Regions from separate parts of the Streptomyces sp. NPDC079141 genome, predicted to be linked through region 3. Evidence: riboswitches for the same ligand, from Rfam matches in the RefSeq annotation. Region 3 holds a riboswitch; each other region holds the start of a gene.
The links. A riboswitch is a leader RNA that binds a small molecule or an ion and turns the genes downstream of it on or off. The one in region 3 is predicted to bind thiamine pyrophosphate.
Positions count from the first base shown of each region.

Region 1 (6,637 bases), on a different contig from region 3:
CCGTATCGCCCTGGTCGACCGGATCGAGGAGGCTCCGGAGGCCTTGAAACGTCTCGGCGGTTAATAAGAGGGCAAAGCCAATGTCCTTGGCCTGCATATGCGTTGACACTGCTTACGCGGCGCTTATAAACCTGTGAGCCTCCTGGGAGCGATGGTGCTCGCGCGCCGTCGCTCCCGCCAACCCCCCGCATTTGCGCAACATGTGAAGGACCAACGTGGCAGTCCTGGCAGCTTTGCCCATATCCCGCCGTACCGTCGCACGTTCCGTGCGCGCCCTCGGCGTTGCCTCCGCCTCGGCCGCGCTCGCGCTCGGTGTCGCCGGCAACGCGGTCGCCTGCAATATCAACGAGTTCTCCGCCGAAGCCAAGTGCGACGGCGACAACGGTGTCATCACCGTGACCGACGTGGACCCGACCGGAGTCCCGGCCGTCGTGACCGTCTACCTCCAGAACAACGGCGCCGACCTGAAGAAGATCGGCGAGCAGACGGTCAAGGGCTCGCGCGAGGGCGTCACCATCACCTTCGCCGAGAACTGGAAGCCGAACGCCGAGTACCGCATCCACGTCAAGGCCGGGAACCAGGTCGACGAGGACATCAAGCCAAACCTGACCACCCCGTCCACGGCCTGCAAGAAGGAGGAGACGCCGCCCGCTTCGGACACCCCGACGCCGACGCCCTCGGCCTCCACCCCGGCCGAGGAGACCCCGTCCCCGACCCCGACGCCGTCGGAGAACGAGAGCACCACCCCGGCGGACACCCCGAGCAACGCCCCGTCGGCCGCGGCCGGTGACTCCAACCTCGCCGAGACCGGCGCGAACTCCAACACCGGCCTGATCGCCGGCATCGCGGTCGCCCTGGTCGCCGTCGGCGGCGGCGCCGTCTTCTTCGGCCTGCGCCGACGCGGGGCGAACAGCAACCGCTGACGCTCCCGGCGCGGGCCGCCCTCGGGTTGCCCGCGCCCCGAAGGGGCGCGGGGAACTGCGCGACCAGCCACGACGAAGTCGCAACCAGCCACCGACCTATCGCGGCGCTCCCAGCGGAACGCCGAGCACTACGACGTCGGCCGCCTCGAACTCCACCCCCACCTCGTCCCCCACCCCCGGCGCCTCCCGCAACGCACACGCCGCCTCCAGCCGAGGCGCGTCCTCGGGTTGCAGGTGCACGGCGACATGGGTGCCCTTGAAGGTCCGCGCGGCCACCGTGCACCGCAGCCCCGCCTCCACGTCCACCAACCGCACCCCGGCAGGCCGGACGAGCAGCGTGCACGCGCCCTGCGGAGCGTCGTCCGGCACCGGCAGCTTGCCCCACGGCGTGTCCGCGGCCTGCCCGGCGACCGTCGCCGGCACCACGTTGTCGAAGCCGAGGAAGCGGGCCACGAACTCGTCCGCAGGCCGCTGCCACACCTCAAGAGGCGTACCGGACTGGGCGATCCGCCCGTCCCGCATCACCACGACCCGGTCGGCGAGCGCGAAGGCCTCGCCCTGGTCGTGCGTCACGGCCAGCACGGTCGTCCCCAACTCGCTGAACAGTTCCCGCAGTTCGACCACCAGCCGCTCCCGCAGCGAGCGGTCGAGCTGCCCGAGCGGCTCGTCGAGCATGAGCAGCCGCGGCCGGGGTGCCAGGGCCCGGGCCAGCGCCACCCGCTGCTGCTCCCCGCCCGAGAGCGCGGCCACGGCCCGCCGGCCGGCCTCCGGCAGCCCGACGAGGTCGAGCAACTCCGTTACGCGGTCGGCCCGTTGCCCCTTGGTCGCCCCACGCATCCGCAGCCCGAACGCGACGTTCCCGGCCACGTCCCGCTGCGGGAACAGCTGGTGGTCCTGGAACATCAGCCCGACCCCGCGCCGATGCGCGGGCACGCCGGCCTGGTCCCGCCCGTCGAGCGACACCCGCCCGGCATCGAGCGGCTGCAACCCCGCCACCGCCCGCAGCAGCGTCGACTTGCCGCTGCCGCTGGGCCCGAGCACGCACACCACCTCGTGCTCGGCGACCGACAGATCGACGCTGTCCAGTACGGCCCGCCCGCCGAACCGCACGGTCGCGCCCTCAAGACTCAGCAGCATCAGAACTCCCCCGTCCGGTCCGCGCCCCGCAGCCGCTCCAGCATCAGCAGGGCCACCGCGCACACCACCATCAGCACCGTCGAAAGGGCCATCGCCTGGCCGTAGTTGAGCTGCCCGGCCCGCCCCAGCAGCTTGGCCACGGCGACCGGCAGCGTCGGGTTGTCGGGCCGCGCGATGAACACCGTCGCCCCGAACTCCCCCAGCGACACCGCAAAGGCGAACCCGGCCGAGATCAGCAGCGCACGCCGCACCATCGGCAGGTCCACCTCCCGCCACACCCGCCACGGCGACGCCCCGAGCACGGCCGCCGCCTCCCGCAGCCGATGATCCACGGCCCGCAGCACGGGCAGCATGGTCCGTACGACGAACGGGACGCCGACCAGCGCCTGCGCGAGCGGCACCAGGATCCACGAGGACCGCAGATCCAGCGGCGGCTCGTCGAGGGAGATCAGGAAGCCGAACCCGACCGTCACGGCGGACACCCCGAGCGGCAACATCAACAGCGCGTCGAACCCGCGCACGAACCGGCCCGCGTCCCGCCGGGTCAGCGCGGCCGCGGCCAGTCCGCCGATCAGCACGGCGATGAGGGTGGCGACGGCGGCGTACTCCAGCGAGTTGCCGATCGCGTCGATCGGCGGGACCAGGAAGACACCGCTGTCGGAGGAGGTCAGCGCCCGGTAGTAGCCGAAGTCGGGGGCGTCGAGGGACCGCTGCACCAGCACGGCCAGCGGCAGCAGAAGCAGGACGACGACACTGGCGAGGACCCCGGCCAGCAGCGCCCACTGCCCGGCCCCGCGCGGCCGGCGCGCGGTCTGCGAGGCGTCCACCAGCCGCAGCGCGGTCTCCCGCCGCCGGACGGTCCAGGCGTGCAGCGCGAGGATCGCGCCGACGGCCGCGAACTGGACGATCGTGAGGACGGCGGCCGTGGACAGGTCGAAGATCTCGGAGGTCTGCCGGTAGATCTCCACTTCGAGGGTGGAGAAGGTCGGGCCACCGAGGATCTGCACCACACCGAAGGAGGTGAAGGTGAACAGGAAGACCATCAGGGTGGCGGCGGCCACGGCCGGGCCGAGGGCCGGCAGGGTGATCTGCCGCCAGGCCCCGAAGCGGGACGCGCCGAGCACCCGCGCGGCCTCCTCCTGCCGCGGGTCGAGCTGCGCCCACAGGCCGCCGACGGTCCGCACGACGACCGCGTAGTTGAAGAAGACATGCGCCAGCAGGATCGCCCACACCGTGGTGTCCAGCCGTACGCCCCACAGCTCGTCCAGCAGTCCGCCCCGGCCGACCAGCGCCAGGAAGGCCGTACCGACGACGACCGTGGGCAGCACGAACGGGACCGTCACCACGGCCCGCAGGACCTGCTTGCCGGGGAACTCGAAGCGGGCGAAGACATAGGCGCCGGGCAGCGCGACCAGCAGGGTCAGCGCGGTGGAGGCGAGCGCCTGCCAGGTGGTGAACCACAGGACGTGCCGGATGTCGGACTGGCCGAGCACGTCCGTGATCCGCCCGAGCTGCCAGGCCCCGTCGACCTTGAGGCCGCGGGCGACGATCGCGGCGACGGGGTAGGCGAAGAAGACGCCGAAGAACGCGACGGGCAGGGCCATCAGGCCGAGCCGCGCCGCGTACGTCCGACGGGGAACCGCTACTTCAGTACGAGCGAGGTCCACGACTTGACCCACTGGTCACGGTTGGCGGCGATCTTGTCGGGCGCCATGGTCTGCGGATCCTCGGCCGCGGGACCGTACTCGCTGAACTCGGCAGGCACGCTCGCCCCCTCGACCACGGGGTAGACGAACATGTTCAGCGGCATGTCCTCCTGGAACTTCTTGCTGATCAGGAAGTCGATCAGCGCCTTGCCGCCCTCGCTGTTCCCGGCGTTGCTCAGCAGGCCCGCGAACTCGACCTGCCGGAAGCAGGTGCCCTCCGCGACCCCGGTCGGCGCGGTCGTCGGCTTCGGGTCGCCGTAGATGACCTCGGCGGGCGGCGAGGAGGCGTACGACACGACGAGCGGCCGGTCGGCCTTGGCGGCCTTGCCGCCGGCGGAGCCGGAGAACTCCTCGTTGTAGGCCTGCTCCCAGCCGTCGACCACCTTGACGCCGTTGGCCTTGAGCTTCTTCCAGTAGTCCTGCCAGCCCCCATCCCCGTACTGCGCGGCGGTGCCGAGCAGGAAGCCGAGGCCGGGCGAGGAGGTGGAGGCGTTCTCGGTGACGAGGAGGTCCTTGTACGCGGGCTTGACCAGGTCGTCGAGGGTCGACGGCGGGGTCAGGTCGTGCTCCTCGAAGTACTGCTTGTCGTAGTTGACGCAGATGTCGCCGTAGTCGACGGGCGTGACCCGGTGCTCGTCCCGGTCGAGCTGGTACTGCTCGTCGACCTGGTCGAGGCCCTTCGCCTCGTACGACTGGAAGAGCCCGTTGTCGAGCGCGCGGGACAGCAGGGTGTTGTCGACGCCGAAGAAGACGTCGCCCTGCGGGTTGTCCTTGGTCAGGATGGCCTTGTTGACGGCCTGGCCGGCGTCGCCGTCCTCCAGAACCCTGACCTGGTAACCGGAGCTCTTCTCGAACGCGGCGAGGACGTCCTTGGAAACGGCCCACGAGTCGTGGCTGACGAGCGTGACCGTCTTGGACCCGCCGGAGCTCTGCTCGTCATCGGACGACGACCCGCACGCGGACAGCGTGACGAGCCCCAGCCCGACGGCCAGAGCCGTGGCCTTCTTGGTGATGCTCACTGATTCCTCCTGGAGTGACCAGGAAGAGACGCGGCCCTGCCCGGAATCCCTCCGGGCAGGGCGCAACAGCTAGAGTGACGACCGATCTCCCTACCCAGAATGACCTGGGCCAGGTTCAGAGGGTCTGCGGCCTGTGCCGCACTCTCAGCGCTGTGGCGCTCCCCTGTCGGAATATGAAGATGTACGTACGCCGATCAGACTACCGCTCGGTGGCCGCGAGCTGACCACACGCCCCGTCGATCTCCTGCCCACGGGTGTCCCGGATGGTGACCGGCACCCCGTGCGCCGCGATGGCCTCGACGAACGCCTTCTCGTCCTCGGGCCGTGACGCGGTCCACTTGGAGCCCGGAGTCGGGTTCAGCGGAATCAGGTTCACATGGACCGGCTTGCCCCTGAGCAGCCGCCCGAGCCGGTCGCCCCGCCACGCCTGGTCGTTGATGTCGCGGATGAGCGCGTACTCGATGGACAGCCGGCGCCCCGACTTCTCGACGTACTCGAACCCGGCGTCCAGGACCTCGCGCACCTTCCAGCGCGTGTTCACGGGGACGAGGGTGTCGCGCAGCTCGTCGTCGGGCGCGTGCAGCGAGATCGCGAGCCGGCACTTGAAGCCTTCGTCGGCGAACCGGTGGATGGCCGGGACGAGACCGACGGTGGAGACGGTGATACCGCGCTGCGAAAGCCCCAGCCCGTCCGGCTCGGGATCGGTGAGCCGGCGGATGGCGCCCACGACCCGGTTGTAGTTGGCGAGCGGCTCGCCCATCCCCATGAAGACGATGTTGCTCAGCCGCGCCGGCCCACCGGGCACGTCGCCGTCCCGCAGCGCCCGCATGCCGTCCACGATCTGGTGGACGATCTCGGCGGTGGACAGATTCCGGTCGAGACCGGCCTGTCCGGTGGCGCAGAACGGGCAGTTCATCCCGCACCCCGCCTGGGAGCTGATGCACATGGTCACCCGGTCCGGGTACCGCATCAGCACCGACTCGACGAGCGTCCCGTCGAACAGCCGCCACAGCGTCTTGCGGGTGTCGCCCTGGTCGGTCGACAGATGCCGTACGACCGTCATCAGCTCCGGGAACAGCTCCTCGCGCAGCTTGGCGCGCGACCCGGCCGGGATGTCGGTCCACTGGTCCGGGTCGTGCGCGTACCGCGCGAAGTAGTGCTGCGAGAGCTGCTTGGCACGAAACGGCTTCTCCCCGACCGCCGCGACGGCGTCCTTACGCTCGGCAGGCGTGAGATCGGCAAGGTGCCGCGGCGGCTTCTTGGCTCCGCGGGGGGCGACGAATGTGAGTTCTCCGGGCTTAGGCATGGCCATACCAGTGTCGCAGATCGTTGGGTGTGGCCAGTCCCGCCCGATTACGCGGTCATCTGCTCCAGCCGCTCCTTCAGCAGTTGCTCGTCCCGGGGCAGCTCCTTGCGGACCTGGGGACGGACGACGAGGGGCACCAGGGCCTTGCCGAGGCCGTGGCCCTCGAAGTCGATCTCTATCGTCACGCGGGAGCGGCGCCCGTCGTCGAGCGGCTCGATCCGGCCGTGGGTGCGCGGCCTGACGGGACCTTCGACGCCGTGCAGATCCCAGCTGTACGGAGGCTCCATCGCGTCGAACTCCACGGTCATCGGAATCTCGCGGTTGCCGATGCGGCGGATGACCTTGACCCGGGAGCCGGGATGGACGGGGCCCTCTTCGAGCGGCTCCGCCTTGACGGCGCTCAGCTGCCATTCCGGCAGGTGGGACGGGTCGGTGATGTAGGCGTAGACGTCTTCGGGAGTGCGGTCGACGTCGATCGATTCTCGGATGGCGGACATGGGTGAACCCCCTTTGAGGGTGTACACCCAAATCGTCCCACCGCCCCGA
Region 1 is NZ_JBFBLP010000025.1:9,425-16,061, reverse strand. Features, by position in the region: gene AB0Q90_RS39420 (LOG family protein) at 1-64, shown strand, start outside; gene AB0Q90_RS39415 (LAETG motif-containing sortase-dependent surface protein) at 267-923, shown strand; gene AB0Q90_RS39410 (ABC transporter ATP-binding protein) at 1,020-2,060, opposite strand; gene AB0Q90_RS39405 (iron ABC transporter permease) at 2,060-3,664, opposite strand; gene AB0Q90_RS39400 (thiamine ABC transporter substrate-binding protein) at 3,703-4,785, opposite strand; TPP riboswitch at 4,855-4,960, opposite strand; gene rlmN (23S rRNA (adenine(2503)-C(2))-methyltransferase RlmN) at 4,985-6,091, opposite strand; gene AB0Q90_RS39390 (SRPBCC family protein) at 6,139-6,588, opposite strand.
Region 1: another riboswitch for thiamine pyrophosphate. It lies ahead of AB0Q90_RS39400 (thiamine ABC transporter substrate-binding protein); the one in region 3 lies ahead of thiO (glycine oxidase ThiO).

Region 2 (6,637 bases), on a different contig from region 3:
GATCCGTCCAGCGCGCGATGCGTCTGCTGGAGTCCGTCGCCGGGCACGAACACGGTGCACCGGCCAAGCAGTTGGCCCGGGAGACCGGCCTGGCGCTCCCCACCGCCTACCACTTGCTGCGCACCCTGGTGCACGAGGGCTATCTGCGGCGCGACAAGGGCCTGTTCTTCCTCGGCGAGGCGGCCGAGCGGCTGAGCAGCAGCGGAGCACAGCAGAAACGTCGCAGCACGGTCGTTGACGCGCTCGCACACTGGCGTGACGCGATCGGCGTGCCCGTCTACTACGCGATGTACAACGACGGCGAGATCGAGGTCGTGTGCGTCTCCGACACCCCGGGCAATCCGGCAGTGGAGGAGTGGGCCGACTTCCGCGAGACCGGGCACGCGCACGCCATCGGGCAGTGCCTGCTGGCTCAGTTGGACGAGGACGCGCGCCGTGACCACCTCGACCGCTACCCCGTGCAGCCCATCACCCCGTACACGGTGCCGGACAGTCACACACTGCTGCGCCGTCTGGAACGGATGCGGCGGATGGAACCGGTGATCGAGCGTCAGGAGTACGCGCTGGGCACGGTGTGCGCGGCCATCCCGATCACGGTCGGTACCACCGCGGCCACCATGGCCATCTCTCTCCCCTCCCACCAGGAGGACCGGCTGCTGGCGGCGGCACGGCAGTTGCAGAGCGAGGTCGGGCGACTGCTGGGGTCACTCGCGATCTCTATCAGTATCTGAAAACTCACTCCTTGTGATCTGTTGTGTACGTTCAGCAAGATGCCATCAGTGTCGGGACGATCATTTCCTGGCTCTTCTACGGCAGATGACGGGGTAGGCGATGCGTGAGTCCGTACAGGCAGAGGTCATGATGAGCTTTCTCGTGTCCGAGGAGCTCTCCTTCCGCATTCCGGTGGAGCTGCGCTATGAGACCACTGATCCCTATGCCGTGCGCCTGACCTTCCACCTGCCCGGAGATGCCCCCGTGACCTGGGCGTTCGGGCGCGAGCTGCTGATCGACGGGGTGGGCCGGCCGTGCGGGGAGGGCGACGTCCATGTCGCACCGGCCGACCCCGAGTCGCTGGGCGATGTCCTGATCCGGCTTCAGGTCGGCGGCGATCAGGCGCTGTTCCGCTCCTCGTCGGCGCCGCTCGTGGCCTTCCTCGACCGCACCGACAAGCTGGTGCCGTTGGGCCAGGAGGGTGCTCTGTCCGACTTCGACGCCAGCCTCGACGAGGCGCTGGACCGGATTCTGGCGGAGGAACAGAGCGCGGGGTGAAGCGTTACGGCGGCGCCGGGGCGGTGGTGGTGGCGTAACGCTTCACCGCGTGCTGTGGGTGGTGAAGGAACGCTTCTGCCGTGGTGTGCTGGGTGAGGTCTCTGGCTGGTGCGTACCGAACCGAACCCGGGCGGCGGGGAACGTCGCCGTGGATCACCGCTTGCGTCGGCGTCCCCGCCCGCCGCGGGCCGGGGCCGACGGTGCACCGGCCGTCGCGGCCGCGGTCTCCCGCTCCGGGCGGTCGGCCGCGACCATCAGCGCGGCGAGGGCCGTGGTGACCGGAACCGACGCGACCAGGCCGATCGAACCGACCAGCGTGCGCACGATCTCCTCCGCCACCAGCTCGCTGTTGGCGACCGTCCCCACGCTGCTCTGCGCGATCGAGAAGAGCAGCAGCAGCGGCAGCGCGGCGCCCGCATAGGCGAGGACGAGCGTGTTGACGACGGAGGCGATGTGGTCGCGGCCGATCCGGATGCCGGCGCGGTACAGCCCGCGCCAGCCCATGGTCGGATTGGCCGCGTGCAGCTCCCAGACCGCCGAGGTCTGCGTGACCGTCACGTCGTCGAGGACACCGAGCGAGCCGATGATGATGCCGGCCAGCAGCAGACCGCTCATGTCGATGTCCGGATAGAGCCCGTGGATCAGCCCGGTGTTGTCGTCCGTGTTGCCCGTCAGCGCGGCCCAGTCGATGAACACCGAGCCCAGGATGCCGATCAGCAGCAGCGAGATCAGCGTGCCCAGCACCGCCACGGACGTACGGGCCGACAGGCCGTGACACATGTAGAGGGCGATCAGCATGATGGCGCTCGACCCGATCACCGCCACGACCAGCGGGTTCGAACCCTGGAGGATCGCGGGCAGGATGAAGAGGGTCAGCACCATGAAGCTGATGGCGAGGGCGATCAGCGCCATGACACCGCGCAGACGGCCCACCACCACGACGGCGAGCGCGAAGATGCCGGCGAGCACCGCCATCGGGATCCGGCGGTTCACATCGGTGACGGAGTACTGAAGGTCCTTGGGCGCGGAGGGCTCGTAGGCCACCACGACCTTCTCGCCCTCGTGCAACTGGCGTGACTGGTCGGGCTGCACGATCTCGGTGAACGTACGGCCCTCGTCGTCGCCCGTGTCGACGCGGATCGTCGCCTTCTTGCACGTGCCGTCCGCCTGTTGCTGGGCGGAGGAGCCCTCGGCGGTGGACGTGTCGCCGGTCGGCGGGACACCCGAGGCGTTCACCGACGAACAGCTCACGTCCTCGACCTTGGTGACCGTTGCCTGCTCGGTCTGCCGGTCGAAGCCGACCCCGGTGCGCTCGTGCGGCGGCGCACCGCCCGGCCACAGCACCACCAGCCCGACGACGACCGCCGCGGCGAACGGGATCAGGATCGCCGCGATGACCTTGCGCAGGTGCTTGGAGACCGGGGCGGCCGGGCCGTGGGCGTGGCTGTGGGAATGGCCGTGTCCATTGCCGTGTCCATTGCCGTGTCCGTCACCGCCACCGGGGGAACCGGGTCCGTGATCGTGCCCGCCACCGGGACCGCCGCCACCGGGACCGCCGCCACCGCTGGGGCCGCCACCACTGGGGCCGCCACCGTGCCCACGGCCACCATGCCCACCACCGAAGCCATGGCCGCCGGGACCGCCAAGCCCGCCGGGGCCGCCTCCGGAGCCGGGGCCGCGGGGCGGCTCGGGCGGTGGGAACGGGGGTTCATGCGTCGTGGTCACCGACCGATCATCGCAAGAACGGCAGGGGCCCTCTGTTCACCGCGCCCGAATTGACGCTAGCGTGGGGGCACCTTTGTACACGCGGGAGCTCGGAGCACCGGGCTGAGAGGGCGCTGACCTCCGTCCCAGCGATGTTTCACATGAAACGTCACCGGAATCGAGTGATGTTTCACACGGAACATCGGCAGACGGATACAGCTGCGTCGACCGCCGAACCTGTTACCGGGTAATGCCGGCGTAGGGAGTAGGTCTTATGACCATCAAGGACGCACGCACGCCTGCCTCCGTCCAGGACGACAAGTCCCAGGAGGCCGGGAAGTCCATCGGCTGGCACAAGGCGTACGTCGAGGGTTCGCGCCCCGACCTGCGCGTGCCGGTCCGCCAGGTGCACCTCACGAACGGGCAGTCGGTCACCCTGTACGACACATCGGGCCCGTACACCGATCCACTCGCCGATACCGACGTCCGCCGGGGCCTGGCCCCGCTGCGGGAGAACTGGATCATCGCCCGCGGCGACACCGAGGAGTACGCGGGCCGCCCCGCCCGCCCCGAGGACGACGGGATCAAGCACACCTCGCCGCGCGGCGGCAACCTGCGCAACCTCGACGCGGTGTTCCCGGGCCGCCCCCGCCTGCCGCGCCGCAGCCGGGACGGTCAGGCGGTGACCCAGCTCGCGTACGCCCGCCGCGGCGAGATCACGCCCGAGATGGAGTACGTCGCCATCCGGGAGAACGTTTCTCCGGAGGTCGTCCGCGAGGAGATCGCGGCGGGCCGGGCCGTGCTCCCCGCCAACGTCAACCACCCGGAGATCGAGCCGATGATCATCGGCAAGCGATTCCTGGTGAAGGTCAACGCCAACATCGGCAACTCCGCGGTGACGTCCTCCATCGAGGAGGAGGTCGAGAAGATGACCTGGGCGACCCGCTGGGGTGCCGACACGGTCATGGACCTGTCCACCGGTCGCAACATCCACACCACCCGCGAGTGGGTGCTGCGCAACTCCCCCGTCCCCATTGGCACGGTGCCGCTCTACCAGGCCCTCGAAAAGGTCGACGGCAAGGCCGAGGAACTGACCTGGGAGATCTACAAGGACACGGTCATCGAGCAGGCCGAGCAAGGCGTGGACTACATGACGGTCCACGCGGGCGTCCGCCTGCCGTACGTGCCGCTGACCGCCAACCGCAAGACCGGCATCGTCTCGCGCGGCGGCTCGATCATGGCGGCGTGGTGCCTCGCGCACCACAAGGAGAGCTTCCTGTACGAGAACTTCGAGGAACTCTGCGAGATCCTCGCCGCCTACGACGTCACGTACTCCCTCGGCGACGGCCTGAGGCCCGGTTCGATCGCAGACGCCAACGACGAGGCGCAGTTCGCGGAATTGAGGACGCTCGGGGAACTCAACCGGATCGCGAAGCGTTTCAATGTTCAGACCATGATCGAGGGCCCGGGACACGTCCCGATGCACAAGATCAAGGAGAACATCGACCTTCAGCAGGAGATCTGTGATGAAGCTCCGTTCTATACGCTCGGCCCGCTGACGACGGACGTCGCGCCGGCGTACGACCACATCACTTCCGGCATCGGTGCCGCGATGATCGCCTGGTGGGGCACGGCCATGCTCTGCTACGTCACGCCCAAGGAACACCTGGGCCTGCCCAACCGTGACGACGTCAAGACCGGCGTCATCACCTACAAGATCGCCGCCCATGCAGCCGACCTCGCCAAGGGGCACCCCGGTGCACAGGAGTGGGACGACGCGCTGTCCGACGCCCGTTTCGAGTTCCGCTGGGAGGACCAGTTCAACCTGGCCCTCGACCCGGACACGGCACGGGAGTTCCACGACGAGACCCTGCCGGCCGAGCCGGCCAAGACCGCCCACTTCTGCTCGATGTGCGGGCCGAAGTTCTGCTCGATGAAGATCTCGCAGGACATCCGCCGCCAGCACGGCGGTACACAGGGGGAGATCGAGGAGGGCATGGCCCAGAAGTCGAAGGAGTTCGCGGCCGCGGGCAACCGTGTGTACCTGCCGATCGCGGACTGAGGACGCCGGGCGTGGGTGAGATGGTGGCCATGTGTCGGCCGGCCTTCGGGTTCCGGCCTTCCGGGACACCATCTCGCTCGGCACACTGATCCCATGACAGCACTGAGCAAGGGCGCCAATCTTCCTGTCGACTCCCCGGCGGTGCGCGTGGAGCTCTCCTGGTCCGACGGGCCGGGCGTGCCCGACGTGGATGCCTCGGCGCTGCTGCTCACGGCGGCCGGACGCGTGCGTGACGACGGTGACTTCGTCTTCTACAACCAGCCGCACCATGCGTCGAATGCCGTCACCCACCTGGGGAAGCAGCGTGCCGGGGGCACCACGACCGACACCGTCGCGGTGGAACTCGGTTCGTTGGAGCCGGCCGTCGAGCGGATCGCGCTGTGCGCGTCGGCCGATGGAGGGACGTTCGGGCAAGTGCCCGGGCTGATGCTGAAACTGGTCGACGAGCAGACCCGGGCCGAGCTTGCGCATTTCGTCATGGAGGCGGGTACGGAGACCGCCTTCATCGGCGGAGAGCTGTATCTACGACAGGGGAAGTGGAAGTTCCGGGCGGTCGGACAGGGATACGCGTCCGGACTCGCGGGCCTGGCCACCGACTTCGGCATCACGGTCGACGAGGAGGAGGAACAGGCTGGGACGACCCCCGTATCGTCAACCCCGCCCGCGCCATCGGTACCGCCCGCGCCGACCACCTCGGCCGCACCCACCGCACCAGCCACATCCCCCACACCCACCGCACCCACCACACCCCCAGGCTCCCCCCGCCTCACCAAGGGCGAGGAGCGTCTCCCCGTGGACATGCGCAAGCGGCTGGACCTGCGTAAGCAGCAGGTGGCGGTCAGTCTGACCAAGCACGGCGCGGCCGGTGTCACTGCTCGCGTCATCCTGGTCCTGGACGCCTCGGGGTCCATGTCCTTCCTGTACTCCGGTGGGGTCGTCGCCGACGTGGTGGAGCGGATGGCCGCCGTGGCCGCGCAGTTGGACGACGACGGTGAGATGCAGGCCTGGACGTTCGCCTCGAACCCGGCCCGGCTGCCCGACCTCCGTCTCGGGGAGCTGCCCGAGTGGCTGCGGCTGCACGTCCGGTGCGGCGAGATGAGCCTCTTCGGCGCCAAGAAGAGGAAGAAGGGGCTGGAGGACAGCCAGATCGACATGCGGACCGTCGGCATCCAGAACGAGGAACAGAAGGTGATCGCCGAAGTACGAAACTACGTCCGGGCGAACCCCGTCCCGGTCCCGACCCTGGTGCTGTTCTTCTCCGACGGCGGGGTCTACCGCAACGCCCAGATCGAGAAGGAACTCAGGGAGGCGGTGGAGGAGCCGGTCTTCTGGCAGTTCGTGGGGCTCGGCAAGTCCAACTACGGCGTGCTGGAGCGGTTCGACACCCTGCCCGGCCGCCGCGTCGACAACGTCGGGTTCTTCGCGGTGGACGACATCAGCACGGTTCCCGACCCGGAGCTGTACGACCGGCTCCTGTCCGAGTTCCCGAGCTGGACCGTCGCCGCAGGGCGCGCGGGCATCCTCTGACCGAGGGCGCCCCGGGAGTCCGGATGTTCGGCTTGCGCTCCCCGGCATGGGGGCGCAAGCCGAGGGTTACTCCGG
Region 2 is NZ_JBFBLP010000004.1:307,992-314,628, forward strand. Features, by position in the region: gene AB0Q90_RS15555 (IclR family transcriptional regulator C-terminal domain-containing protein) at 1-731, shown strand, start outside; gene AB0Q90_RS15560 (SsgA family sporulation/cell division regulator) at 832-1,269, shown strand; gene AB0Q90_RS15565 (YibE/F family protein) at 1,423-2,994, opposite strand; TPP riboswitch at 3,066-3,255, shown strand; gene thiC (phosphomethylpyrimidine synthase ThiC) at 3,248-5,035, shown strand; gene AB0Q90_RS15575 (VWA domain-containing protein) at 5,129-6,562, shown strand; gene AB0Q90_RS15580 (hypothetical protein) at 6,629-6,637, opposite strand, start outside.
Region 2: another riboswitch for thiamine pyrophosphate. It lies ahead of thiC (phosphomethylpyrimidine synthase ThiC); the one in region 3 lies ahead of thiO (glycine oxidase ThiO).

Region 3 (6,637 bases):
CATCGGGTCGCCGGGCGGGTCGCCGCGCAGGGCCAGCATGTTGCGGATCCCGGCGTCGGCGTACTGGCCGATGATGTTGCGCAGGTCGGCCACCGAGTGGTCGACCGCGGTGAGGTGGGCGATCGGGGTGAGCGTGGTGTCCGAGGCGATGGCCTCGGTCGCCTTGACCGTGCCGGCCCGGGTGGAGCCGCCCGCGCCGTAGGTCACGGAGACGAAGTCGGGTGCCACGGCCTCGACCCTGCGCAGCGCGTTCCAGAGGTTCCGCTCGCCCTTCGGGGTCTTCGGGGCGTAGAACTCGAACGAGTACGTCGTCTTGCCGGTCGCGAGCATGTCGCGGACGGTGCGAGCGTGGTCCGACCTGGTGGATGCGGTGCCGAGGGCCATACGGGCAGGTTAGCCAGGGGTCGGCGGTCCCCCAACCGGATGACGGGAATTTGCCCGATTTGTCGGCTTGTTGTCCAGCCCTTGGACAAACAGCGGCTTCCGGGGCCCTCCACGACCCCGCTACGTCCGTTCCGTGGACGCCCTACGCCTCCCGCAGCCGCTTGGCGAACTCCGCCGCCGCCGCGCCCGGGTCGTCCGCTTCCGTGATCGCCCGGACGACGACGACCCGGCGGGCGCCCGCCTCGATGACCTCGTCCAGATTGCCCAGGTCGATACCGCCGATGGCGAACCAGGGGCGGTCGGTGCCGAGGCCCGCGGTGTATCGGACCAGGTCGAGGCCGGGGGCGTGCCGGCCGGGCTTGGTGGGGGTCGGCCAGCAGGGGCCGGTGCAGAAGTAGTCCACACCCTCCTGGACGGCGGCCGCGGCGGCCTCGGACTCGGCGTGCGTGGAGCGGCCGATGAGGACCTCGTCGCCGAGGATCGCGCGGGCGGCGGGGACCGGGAGGTCGCCCTGGCCGAGGTGCAGCACGTCGGCGCCGGCGGCGTGGGCGACGTCCGCCCGGTCGTTGACCGCGAGGAGCTTGCCGTGGCGGGCGCAGGCCTCGGCGAAGACCTTCAGCTGCTCCAGTTCCTCGGCGGCCTCCATGCCCTTGTCGCGCAGCTGCACGATGTCGACGCCGCCCGCGAGGGCCGCGTCGAGGAACTCGGCGAGGTCGCCCTGGCTTCTACGGGCGTCCGTGCAGAGGTAGAGCCGGGCGTCGGAAAACCGGGCTCGTGCGGTCGCGGGCATACGTGTCCCCCCGTTGTCGGTGGTGTACGGGCCGCGAGCGCCCCGCGACCCGTACACCTCGGTGTCGATCAGTGATTCAGACGGCGAGCGCCTGGGCGCGGCGCTTCACCTCCGTACCGCGATTCTCGCTGAGGGCCTGCGCGGGGGTGCCGGGCAGGCTGTCGTCGGGGGTGAAGAGCCACTCAAGCATCTCTTCGTCGGTGAAGCCGTCGTCCCGCAGGAGCGTCAGGGTGCCGGTCAGGCCCTTGACGACCTTCTGCTCGGCCTCGTCGATGAAAGCGGCGGGGACGTGCAGCGCCCGGTTCTCACCACGGCGTACGGCGATGAGCTGGCCCTCCTTGACCAGCTGCCGCACACGCGTCACCTCGACATCGAGCATCTCGGCGATGTCGGGGAGGGTGAGCCAGGCGGGGACGAGAGCATCGGTTTTTGCGTCAATCTCGGTCACGGTTACAAGCCTGCCATCCCGCACTGACAGTCGGAAGCCAGGCCCGTCCGACCAGGGACGGCACAGGGACGGCAGAGGGACGTCGGCCCGCTACGCCACCGCCGCCTTCAGCGGGCGAGCCGGGTCCACCAATACCTCCGGATCCATCCGCGCCCCCGCCTCGATCAGCCGCCGCCCCTGTGCCAGGTCCCGGGGCCGGCCCACCGCCAGCAGGGCCACCAGGCGGCCCTCGCGCAGCCAGCAGACCGTCCAGGCCGGGCCGGACGGGTCGCCGCGCCACAGCGTGCTGTCGGCCGACGCGTGATGGCCGGCGTACTGGACGAAGCGGCCGAACTGCTCCGACCAGAAGTACGGCACCGGGTCGTAGACGGCCGGGGTCTCGCCGATGATGTTCGCGGCGACCGTGCGCGGGCCCTGGAGGGCGTTGTCCCAGTGGTGGACGAGGAGGCGCTCGCCGTACCTGGCCGAGGGGAAGGAGGCGCAGTCGCCGACCGCGTAGACGTCCGGCACGGAGGTGCGCAGGTGGTCGTCGGCCACGACCTCGCCGTGGCGGCCGAGCTCGATGCCGGAGCCGGCGAGCCAGACGGTGGCGGGGCGCGCCCCGATGCCGACGACGACGGCGCCCGCGGGCAGCCGCGAGCCGTCGTCGAGGACGACCGCGCCGGGCTCGACGTGCGCCACGCGCGCGTGGGTGCGCAGCTGCGCTCCACTGTCGGCGTACCAGCCGGTCATCGGCGCGGCCACCTCGGCGGGCAGCGCACCCGCGAGCGGCCGGTCCGCGGCCTCGACGACGGTCACCGCACAGCCCGCCTCGCGCGCGGCGGTGGCGAACTCGGCGCCGATCCAGCCCGCGCCGACGACCACGATGTCGTGCTGTCGGGCGAGCACGGGCCGCAGCCGTTCGGCGTCGTCCAGGGTGCGCAGCAGATGCACCCCGGCGACGCCCTCGGCGCCCGGCAGCCGGATCGGTTCGGCACCAGTGGCCAGCACCAGCACGTCGTACGGCACCGGGCCCTCGGCGGTGTCCAGCTCGTGCTCGGCGGGCCGTACGCCCAGCACCTCGCGGCCCAGCCCGAGTTCGATGTCGAGCGCCTCGAAGTCCACGTCGAAGGCGGAGCCCTCGGCCTTGCCGAGCAGCACGGCCTTGGACAGCGGGGGCCGGTCGTACGGCTGGTGCGGTTCGGCGCCGATCAGCGTCACCGGGCCGGCGAAGCCCTGTTCCCGCAGGGCGACCGCGGTCTGTACGCCGGCCATGCCCGCGCCGACCACGACCACCCGCCGCTGCGACTGCCTCTGCTCGCTCACCTGATCACCATAGACAACTGACAATTTGTCAGTCAGCCGTCGTGCTCCGTGACCTGCTCCACAACGCTGGTCCCACTGCCCGGCTGCGACTCCCACTCCCAGCTCTCCTCAAGCCGCAGCCGCCCGTCGGGGAGTTCCACGACCGTGGACACACAGTGCCCGGACGAGGTCGTCCCATCATGCTTGAGCTGCACGTACCGGAAATCCAGCCGGTCACCTTCTCGTCTACCCACGAGATGACCGCGTACGACATCGCCGCCCACGTACTCGGCCCAGATCTCGCCGTCCTTCTCGTGGTAGGTGAAGCGGGTCCGGGTGCCCACCTGACCTGGGGCCTGGTCGGCCACCGGGGCGAGGACGAGGCCGTCGAGCGAGCGGGGCATGGACAGAGGCTCCCTTACTGAGACATGAGGCATCGGGCTAGGGTGGCCAACGTAAAGCACTCGCGGGAGCCCGGACGCACCGGGCTGAGAGGGAGGCTGGCGGCCTCCGACCGTACGAACCTGATCCGGGTCATGCCGGCGAAGGGAGGGGCTGGACGCCCATGTCGCCTACGCGTACGTCAGACGTCCTCGTCTTGGGGGGCGGAATCATCGGGCTGGTCACGGCCTGGCGGGCCGCCCAGCGCGGGTTCGCCACGGCCGTGGTGGACCCCGAGCCGGGCGGCGGCGCCGCCCAGGTGGCCGCCGGGATGCTGGCCGCCGTCACGGAGCTGCACTACGGCGAGCAGACCCTGCTCGGCCTGAACCTCGCCTCGGCCCGCCGCTACCCCGACTTCGCGGCCGAGCTCGGCGACCTCACCGGCCACGACCTCGGCTACCGCCGGTGCGGCACGCTCGCGGTCGCGCTGGACGCCGACGACCGTGCCCACCTGCGCGAACTGCACGCCCTGCAACAGCAGTCGGGGCTGGAGTCCGAGTGGCTGTCCGGACGGGAGTGCCGGCGCCTGGAGCCGATGCTCGCGCCGGGCGTGCGCGGCGGGCTGCGGGCGGACGGCGACCACCAGATCGACCCGCGGCGCCTGGCCCGGGCGCTGGTGGCCGCCTGTGAGCGGGCCGGTGTGGTGTTCCACCGGGTCTGGGCCGAACGGCTGTCCGTCCTGCGGGGGCGGGCGGCGGGGTGCGTGACGCGGGACGGTACCGCGCTGGGCGCCGGTCAGGTGGTCCTTGCGGCCGGCAGCCTCAGCGGGCGGCTGGCGGGCGTCCCGGACGACGTGCTGCCGCCCGTACGGCCGGTGAAGGGGCAGGTGCTGCGGCTCACTGTGCCGAAGCGCCACGCGCCGTTCCTGAGCCGCACCGTACGGGCCGTGGTGCGCGGCAGCCAGGTCTACCTGGTGCCGCGGGAGAACGGCGAGCTGATCGTCGGCGCGACGAGCGAGGAGCTGGGCTGGGACACGACGGTGACCGCCGGAGGCGTCTACGAGCTGCTGCGCGACGCGCACGAGCTGGTCCCCGGCATCACGGAACTGCCGCTCACGGAGACGCGCGCGGGGCTGCGCCCCGGCTCCCCCGACAACGCGCCGCTGCTCGGTCCGACCGAGCTGGACGGGCTGCTGCTGGCCACCGGGCACTACCGCAACGGCGTGCTGCTCACGCCGGTCACCGGCGACGCCCTGGCCCACGCCCTGGCCTCCGGCGAACTCCCGGACGAGGCCCGCCCGTTCACCCCGAAGCGCTTCAGCACCACGGCACTCACGGAGCAGCCCGCATGAACATCTCGGTCAACGGCGAGCGTCGTCGGATCGCGCCGGGCACGGCCCTCGACACGCTCGTGAAGTCCCTCACCGCGGCGCCCTCCGGAGTGGCCGCCGCCCTCAACGAAACCGTCGTCCCGCGCGCGCAGTGGCCGTCGACCGCCCTCTCCGAGGGAGACCGTGTCGAGGTCCTCACCGCCGTCCAAGGAGGCTGAACCATGGCCGACGATCCCTTTGTCCTCGGCGGTACGTCCTTCACGTCCCGGCTGATCATGGGTACGGGCGGGGCGCCCAGCCTGGAGGTCCTGGAGCGCTCGCTGGTGGCCTCCGGGACGGAGCTGACCACGGTCGCGATGCGGCGGGTGGACCCCTCGGTGCACGGCTCGGTGCTGTCGGTGCTGGAGAAGCTGGGCATCCGGGTGCTGCCGAACACGGCGGGGTGCTTCACGGCCGGTGAGGCCGTCCTGACGGCCCGCCTCGCGCGCGAGGCGCTCGGCACCGATCTGATCAAGCTGGAGGTCATCGCCGACGAGCGGACGCTGCTGCCGGACCCGATCGAACTGCTGGACGCGGCGGAGACGCTGGTGGACGACGGGTTCACGGTGCTGCCGTACACGAACGACGACCCGGTGCTCGCGCGGAAGCTGGAGGACGTGGGCTGCGCGGCGATCATGCCGCTGGGCTCCCCGATCGGGTCCGGGCTCGGCATCCGCAACCCGCACAACTTCCAGCTGATCGTCGAGCACGCGCGCGTGCCGGTGATTCTGGACGCGGGGGCCGGTACGGCGTCGGATGCGGCGCTGGCCATGGAGCTGGGGTGCGCGGGTGTGATGCTCGCTTCGGCGGTGACGCGGGCGAAGGAGCCGGTGCTGATGGCTTCCGCCATGCGGAACGCCGTGGAAGCGGGGCGGTTGGCGTATCGGGCCGGGCGGATTCCCCGGCGGCACTTCGCCGAGGCCTCGTCGCCGGTGGACGGCATCGCGGCACTGGATCCGGAACGGCCCGCCTTCCAGTAGGAGACACGTCACAGCTCGGCTGCAGTCCCGCCCCGATCCTGCCCGAACCGGCGGGAGTGTCAGCCTCGGCTCGTACACTCACCTGCGTGGATACGACCCTTCAGGACCCTCTGGTCGGGCAGCTGCTCGACGGCCGTTATCGCGTCGAGGCGCGGATCGCGGTCGGCGGGATGGCCACGGTCTACCGGGCCGTGGACACCCGCCTCGACCGTGTCCTCGCGCTGAAGGTGATGCACCCCGCCCTCGCGGCCGACGGCACGTTCGTCGAGCGGTTCATCCGGGAGGCCAAGTCGGTCGCCCGCCTCGCGCACCCCAACGTCGTGCAGGTCTTCGACCAGGGCAACGACGGGTCGTACGTCTACCTGGCCATGGAGTACGTCGCCGGCTGCACCCTGCGTGACGTGCTGCGCGACCGCGGGGCGCTGCAGCCGCGGGCCGCGCTGGACATCCTGGAGCCGGTGCTCGCCGCGCTCGGTGCCGCGCACCGCGCCGGTTTCGTGCACCGGGACATGAAGCCCGAGAACGTGCTGATAGGGGACGACGGCCGGGTCAAGGTCGCCGACTTCGGGCTCGTGCGGTCCGTGGACACCGTGACCAGCACCACCGGTGCCGTGCTCGGCACCGTCTCCTACCTCGCGCCCGAGCAGATCGAGCAGCCCGGCGCCGCGGACGCCCGCGTCGACGTGTACGCGTGCGGTGTCGTCCTGTACGAGATGCTCACCGGCGAGAAGCCGCACGACGGGGACTCCCCGGCGGTGGTGCTCTACAAGCATCTGCACGAGGACGTCCCGCCGCCCTCGGCGCTCGTGCCGGGGCTGCCGTACGAGCTCGACGAGCTGGTCGCGTCGGCCACCGCGCGCACCCCGGAGGTCCGCCCGCACGACGCGGTCGCGCTGCTGGCCGAGACCCGGCGGGCGCGCGGTGCGCTGAGCGCGGACCAGCTGGACGCCGTGCCGCCGCAGGCGCTCTCCACGGAGCACGACAACGCCGACGACCGCACG
Region 3 is NZ_JBFBLP010000002.1:531,572-538,208, reverse strand. Features, by position in the region: gene metF (methylenetetrahydrofolate reductase [NAD(P)H]) at 1-384, opposite strand, end outside; gene thiE (thiamine phosphate synthase) at 527-1,174, opposite strand; gene AB0Q90_RS07530 (Rv2175c family DNA-binding protein) at 1,251-1,622, opposite strand; gene AB0Q90_RS07525 (FAD-dependent oxidoreductase) at 1,713-2,876, opposite strand; gene AB0Q90_RS07520 (hypothetical protein) at 2,960-3,310, opposite strand; TPP riboswitch at 3,363-3,474, shown strand; gene thiO (glycine oxidase ThiO) at 3,472-4,638, shown strand; gene thiS (sulfur carrier protein ThiS) at 4,635-4,835, shown strand; gene AB0Q90_RS07505 (thiazole synthase) at 4,839-5,636, shown strand; gene pknB (Stk1 family PASTA domain-containing Ser/Thr kinase) at 5,723-6,637, shown strand, end outside.